Linked DNA regions of Verminephrobacter eiseniae EF01-2. The protein of the gene in region 1 interacts with the protein of each later gene in a pairwise test. Links are inferred from orthologs where the notes say so. Each region holds a gene or a part of one and is shown on either strand. Other genes may lie near its edges. The genes, in order: gyrB and gyrA.

What was found.
Region 2: the proteins of gyrB (region 1) and gyrA interact in binary tests that used the Escherichia coli proteins (3 or more experiments, as listed by UniProt). The link is inferred for Verminephrobacter eiseniae EF01-2 from one-to-one orthologs.

Annotation. Positions count from the first base shown.
Region 1 is NC_008786.1:2,782-6,212, forward strand. What follows is about bases 235-3,346. They hold gyrB (DNA topoisomerase (ATP-hydrolyzing) subunit B), read left to right. Parts: upstream 235-539; coding sequence 540-3,146; downstream 3,147-3,346. Other genes in these bases: dnaN (DNA polymerase III subunit beta), read left to right, coding at 235-377. In the rest of the region: more of dnaN, read left to right, coding at 1-234. UniProt on the Escherichia coli protein: DNA gyrase negatively supercoils closed circular double-stranded DNA in an ATP-dependent manner to maintain chromosomes in an underwound state.
Region 2 is NC_008786.1:3,463,948-3,467,487, forward strand. What follows is about bases 123-3,343. They hold gyrA (DNA gyrase subunit A), read left to right. Parts: upstream 123-485; coding sequence 486-3,143; downstream 3,144-3,343. Other genes in these bases: ompA (outer membrane protein OmpA), read right to left, coding at 123-248; serC (3-phosphoserine/phosphohydroxythreonine transaminase), read left to right, coding at 3,248-3,343. Outside these bases: more of ompA, read right to left, coding at 1-122; more of serC, read left to right, coding at 3,344-3,540. UniProt on the Escherichia coli protein: A type II topoisomerase that negatively supercoils closed circular double-stranded (ds) DNA in an ATP-dependent manner to maintain chromosomes in an underwound state.

The DNA.
Region 1 (3,431 bases):
CGGACTACAACCGCGTGATCCCGAAGAACCACCACAACTGCGTCACGCTGGGCCGCGCGGCCTTGCTGACCAGCCTGCAACGCACGGCCATCATGACCAGCGACAAGTTCAAGGGCGTGCGCCTGAACCTGGAGCCCGGCGCGCTGCGCGTGGCATCGAGCAACGCCGAACAGGAGGAGGCCGTCGACGAGCTCGATGTCGACTACGCCGGCGACAACATCGAGATCGGCTTCAACGTGACCTACCTCATCGACGCACTGGCCAACATGGAGCAGGACATGGTGCAGTTGGCGTTCGCCGACGGCAACAGTTCGGCCTTGCTGACCATCCCCGCCAACGACAACTTCAAGTATGTCGTGATGCCGATGCGCATCTAGTCGTGCGCCGTCCCGCCGACACCCTGGCTGCCGGCAACCAGCCGGCGCCACCCACCATGGACATGGCCGCCGGTAGCTGTGCAATGAGCCACCCGCAGCCAGCCCGAATCTCATCGAACACAGTGAAAAGCGCGCTTTCCACGGATCCCGAGGCCCCACCACATGACCGCTGACAACCCCCTGCCCGAGCCCGCACCCGGCGGCACTGGTGGGCCTGCCCTGCCAAAGATCGACACCCGGCAGGCGGGCGCCAGCGAAAGCTACGACGCAGGCGCCATCACCATCCTGGAAGGTCTGGAGGCGGTGCGCAAGCGCCCCGGCATGTACATCGGCGACACCAGCGACGGCACCGGACTGCACCACCTGGTGTTCGAGGTGGTGGACAACTCGATCGACGAAGCCCTGGCCGGCCACTGCGACGACATCGTGGTGACCATCCACACCGACAACTCGATCAGCGTGACCGACAACGGTCGCGGCATTCCCACCGGCGTGAAGTTCGACGACAAGCACGAGCCCAGGCGCAGCGCGGCCGAAATCGCGCTGACCGAACTGCACGCGGGCGGCAAGTTCAACCAAAACAGCTACAAGGTATCGGGCGGCCTGCACGGCGTGGGCGTGAGCTGCGTGAACGCGCTGAGCAAATGGCTGCGCCTGACGGTGCGCCGCGAAGGCCGGGTGCACCAGCTCGAATTTGCGCGCGGCTTCGTGCAAGACCGCCTGCTCGACACCGTGGACGGCGTCGCCGTCTCGCCGATGAAGCTCGCCGGCGCGACCGAAAAACGCGGCACCGAAGTGCACTTTCTGCCCGACGCCGAAATCTTCAAAGAAAACCGCGACTTCCACTACGAAATTCTGGCCAAGCGGCTGCGCGAGCTGTCCTTTTTGAACAATGGCGTGCGCATCCGCCTGAAAGACGAGCGCAGCGGCAAGGAAGACGACTTCTCGGGCGCCGGCGGCGTGCGCGGTTTCGTCGAATTCATCAACAAGGGCAAGACCGCCCTGCACCCGAACTCGTTTTACGCCACCGGCGAGCGCCCGGCCGAGACCTATGGCGGCATCCCCGGCACGCATATCGGCGTGGAAGTGGCCATGCAGTGGAACAGCGCCTACGCCGAGCAGGTGCTGTGCTTTACCAACAACATCCCCCAGCGCGACGGCGGCACCCACCTGACCGGCCTGCGCGCGGCGATGACCCGCGTCATCAACAAGTACATCGAAGAAACCGAAATGGCCAAGAAGGCCAAGGTCGAAGTCACCGGCGACGACATGCGCGAAGGGCTGTGCTGCGTGCTGAGCGTGAAACTGCCCGAGCCCAAGTTCAGCAGCCAGACCAAGGACAAACTGGTATCGAGCGAAGTGCGCGCCCCGGTGGAAGACATCGTGGGCAAGCTGCTGGCCGACTACCTGCAGGAAAAGCCCGCCGACGCGAAGATCATCTGCAGCAAGATCGTGGACGCCGCCCGCGCCCGCGAAGCCGCCCGCAAGGCCCGTGAAATGACGCGCCGCAAGGGCGCGCTCGACGGCCTGGGCCTGCCCGGCAAGCTGGCCGACTGCCAGGAAAAAGACCCCGCGCTGTGCGAGATCTACATCGTCGAGGGCGACTCGGCCGGCGGCTCTGCCAAGCAGGGGCGCGACCGCAAATTCCAGGCCATCTTGCCGCTGCGCGGCAAGATCCTGAACGTGGAAAAAGCCCGCTACGAAAAGCTGCTGACCAGCGACGCCATCCTGACGCTGATCACCGCCCTGGGCACCGGCATCGGCAAGGCCGGCGGCAGCGCCGGCGGCGACGACTTCGACGCCGCCAAGCTGCGCTACCACCGCATCATCATCATGACCGACGCCGACGTCGACGGCGCCCATATCCGCACCCTGCTGCTGACCTTCTTTTACCGGCAAATGCCCGAACTGGTCGAGCGCGGCCACATCTACATCGCCCAGCCGCCGCTGTACAAGGTCAAAGCCGGCAAAGAGGAGTTGTACCTGAAGGACGACCCGGCGCTGGACAACTTCCTGCTGCGCATTGCGCTGAACCAGGCCAGCGTGCTCACCGGCAACGCCGACCAGGCCGTGCTGAGCGGCGCGACCCTGACCGAACTGGCGCGCAAGCACCAGAGCGCCGAAAGCGTGATCGCCCGCCTGAGCCACTTCATGGACGCAGAAGCGCTGCGCGCAATGGCCGACGGCGTGCGCCTGCGGCTGGGCAGCCTGGCCGATGCCCAGGCCAGCGCCGTGGCGCTGCAAGCCAAGCTGCGCGAGCTGCACACCACCGGCGCCCCGGCCGAAGTGACGGGCGAGTTCGACGCCCGCACCGACAAGCCCCTGCTGCGCATCAGCCGCCGCCACCACGGCAACATCAAGAGCAGCGCGATCACGCAAGACTTCGTGCACGGCGCCGACTATGCCGCCCTGGCCGAAGCCGCCGAAACCTTCCGCGGCCTGCTCGGCGCAAACGCCAAGGCCATGCGCGGCGAGGCGGAAAAGCAAAAGGAAGAAAAAATCAGCGACTTCCGCCAGGCCATGAAATGGCTCATCAGCGAAGCCGAGCGCACCACCACCCGCCAGCGCTACAAGGGCCTGGGCGAAATGAACCCCGAGCAGCTATGGGAAACGACGATGGACCCGAGCGTGCGCCGCCTGCTGCGCGTGCAGATCGACGACGCCATCGAGGCCGATCGCGTGTTCACGATGCTGATGGGCGATGAGGTCGAGCCACGGCGGGACTTCATCGAGATGAATGCGCTCAGGGCGGGGAACATCGACGTTTGAACGGTGTAGAGCTAGGCATAAGACGCGAAATTGAGGCCCATAAGACGCGAAAACTATGATCTCTTCTCATTGATAGGTGCGCCCAGAGTGGCACATGTCGCGCGCGAGGCTTGAGGAATGGTCGTACGCGAAGCCGTTGAAGCGGAAGTTCGAAAACTCGCGATTCACAGCGTCACCGTACTGGGGCGCTACTCAGCCCTCCGGCCAAGCACCTCTCCTGGGTTCGTTTCGCCGACGGCGCTAGTGCACTTCGTCCGCAACCTGCGAGATGGCGCTCACCGTCAC
Region 2 (3,540 bases), 3.5 Mb from region 1 along the record:
GCCGCAGCAGTCGTAGCGGGGGTCGCTGCGGCAGCAGCAGCAGCGGCAGTGGTGGCGATCGCACTGTCGCAGCCGGCAGAGGCGGTTGCAGGTGTCCAGTTGGCGTTGCGCCAGCAGTGTTCGTTGCTGCCGTTCTTCCAAGCCAGTTGGCCGGAAGCGTCTCTCCAGTTGTCGGCGGATTGGGCGCCAGCGGCGGCGGCAAGCGTAGCGGAGGCAAACAACATTGCCACTTTGTTCAGCTTCTTCATGGTTCTCCTCTTGGGGGATAAAAGCCGCAGCCTGTGCTGCGAATAAAGTCGCCCGGGGTGACCACCACTCCAAGCGTTTGAGCGATTGTGCCATAAGGCCGCAGAGCACAGTTGTGACGCCGGCGCAGGGCAGGGAGGACGAAACCTGGATTGCTTCCATTTGTTGCATGGCCGCTACATGGTCTTGCCCCTAGAATGGCTCTCTTTTGCCGCCCCCACCGTCCCGATGACGTGCCCATGACCCAGTTTGCCAAAGAAACCCTGCCGATCAGCCTCGAAGAGGAGATGCGGCGCAGTTACCTCGATTACGCGATGAGCGTGATTGTGGGCCGGGCCTTGCCCGATGCGCGCGATGGTTTGAAGCCGGTGCATCGCCGGGTGCTTTTTTCGATGCATGAGTTGCACAACGATTGGAACCGCCCGTACAGAAAATCGGCCCGCGCCGTCGGTGACGTGATGGGTAAGTACCATCCTCACGGCGATACTGCGATCTACGACACCATCGTGCGCATGGCGCAGAGTTTTTCCCTGCGCCACATGCTGATCGATGGCCAGGGCAATTTCGGCTCCGTCGACGGCGACAACGCTGCGGCCATGCGTTACACCGAAATCCGTTTGGCCAAGATTGCCCACGAGATGTTGGCCGACATCGACAAGGAGACCGTCGATTTCGGCCCGAACTACGACGGTAACGAAAAAGAGCCGCTGGTCCTGCCCAGCAAACTGCCCAATTTGCTGGTCAATGGCTCGGCGGGTATCGCCGTGGGCATGGCCACCAACATCCCGCCGCATAACCTCAATGAGGTGGTGGACGCCTGTCTGCACCTGCTGCACCACCCGGATGCGTCGATCGACGAGTTGATGGAGATCATCCCGGCGCCCGATTTCCCCACGGCCGGCATCATCTACGGCATCAATGGCGTCAAGGATGGCTACCGTACCGGCCGCGGCAAGGTGGTGATGCGTGCCAAGTGCCATTTCGAGGACATCGACCGCGGCCAGCGCCAGGCGATCATCGTCGACGAGTTGCCCTACCAGGTCAACAAGAAGACGCTGCAAGAGCGCATGGCGGAACTGGTGCATGAGAAAAAACTCGACGGCATCAGCCATATCCAGGACGAGTCCGACAAGTCGGGCATGCGTCTGGTGATCGAGCTCAAGCGTGGCGAAGTCCCCGAGGTGGTGCTGAACAATCTGTACAAGCAGACGCAGTTGCAGGACACCTTCGGCATGAATATGGTGGCGCTGATCGATGGTCAGCCCCGCCTGTGCAATCTCAAGGATCTGGTCAGTGTCTTTTTGCAGCACCGCCGCGAAGTGGTGACGCGCCGCACGGTGTTCGAGCTGCGCAAGGCGCGCGAGCGGGGCCATGTGCTCGAAGGCTTGGCCGTGGCGCTGGCCAACATCGACGACTTCATTGCCATCATCCGCAACGCCCCCACCCCGCCGGTGGCCAAGGCCGGACTGATGGCGCAGTCCTGGGACAGCCAACTGGTGCGCGAGATGCTCACCCGCACCCGTGCCGATGGCGCGCAGGTCAATGCCGACGACTACCGCCCCGAGGGCCTGGACCAGGAGTTGGGCATGGGTCGGGACGGCCGCTACCGCCTGTCGGACACGCAGGCCCAGGAAATCCTGCAGATGCGCCTGCAGCGTCTGACCGGCCTGGAGCAAGACAAGATCGTGGCCGAGTACAAGGACGCGATGGATGTCGTCGACGATCTGCTGGACATTCTGGCCAAGCCCGAGCGCGTGTCCATCATCATTGGCCAGGAACTGGCCGCGATCAGGCAGGAGTTCGGCCAGCACAAGCTGAGCGCGCGCCGCAGCATCATCGAGCACAGTGCGCAAGACCTGTGCACCGAGGACCTGATCACGCCTACCGACATGGTGGTCACGCTCAGCCACACGGGCTACATCAAGAGCCAGCCGCTGGGCGAATACCGCGCCCAAAAGCGCGGCGGGCGCGGCAAGCAGGCCACGGCCACCAAGGAAGACGATTGGATCGACCAACTCTTCATCGCCAATACGCACGACTACATCCTGTGCTTTTCCAACCGTGGCCGCCTGTACTGGCTCAAGGTCTGGGAGGTGCCGGCAGGCTCGCGCGGCTCGCGCGGCCGCCCGATCGTGAACATGTTTCCGCTACAGGACGGCGAGAAGATCAACGTGGTGCTGCCCCTGACGGGCGCCATGCGCAGCTTTCCGGCAGACCGCTATGTGTTCATGGCCACCAGCATGGGCACGGTCAAGAAGACGGCGCTCGACGAATTCAGCAACCCGCGCAAGGGCGGCATCATTGCCGGCCATCTCGATGATGGCGATTACCTGATCGGCGCCGCGCTGACCGACGGCCAGCATGATGTGATGCTGTTCAGCGATGGCGGCAAGGCCGTGCGCTTCGATGAGAACGATGTGCGTCCGCTGAGCCGTCAGGCGCGCGGCGTGCGCGGCATGCTGCTGGAAGAAGGGCAGAGCGTGATCGCGATGCTGGTGGCCGAAGACGAAACGCAGAGCGTGCTGACCGCCACCGAAAACGGCTATGGCAAGCGTACCGGCATCGTCGAATACACCCGCCATGGTCGCGGCACCAAGGGCATGATTGCGATCCAGCAAAGCGGGCGCAACGGCAAGGTGGTGGCCGCCACCCTGGTGCACGCCGATGACGAGATCATGCTGATCACCGACAAGGGGGTTCTGGTGCGCACCCGGGTCTCGGAAATCCGCGAACTCGGCCGCGCCACGCAGGGGGTGACGCTGATCGCACTGGACGAAGGCGCCAAGCTCAGCGGCCTGCAGCGCATCGTCGAAAACGATGCCAACGTGGCCGATGCACCCATCGATGCACCCGCCAATGCCGAAGGCAGCGCGGACGACGGCGCGCCCGATGCCTGACCCTCCGGGATGCCATCGATGCCATCTTCGCGCCGTATACGCTATCAAATGTGAAGCGCAACGAGCTCATGAAACAAGCGCCCGCCGCCTTTTATGCACCATCCATGAAACGCCCTTACAACTTTTCTGCCGGCCCGGCTGCGATTCCCGCCGAAGTTCTGGAGCAAGCTGCTGCCGAGATGCTCGACTGGCATGGCTGTGGCATGGGCGTGATGGAGATGAGCCACCGCGGCAAGGAGTTCCGCTCGATCTGCGAGCAGGCGCAGGCCAAGCTGCGCGAGTTGCTGGCGGTGCCGGCGCAGTTCAAGATCTTGTTCATGCAGGGCGGTGGTCTGGCGGAAAACGCCATCGTGCCGCTGAACCTGTCGCGTGCCGGGACGGTCGATTTCGTGGTCAC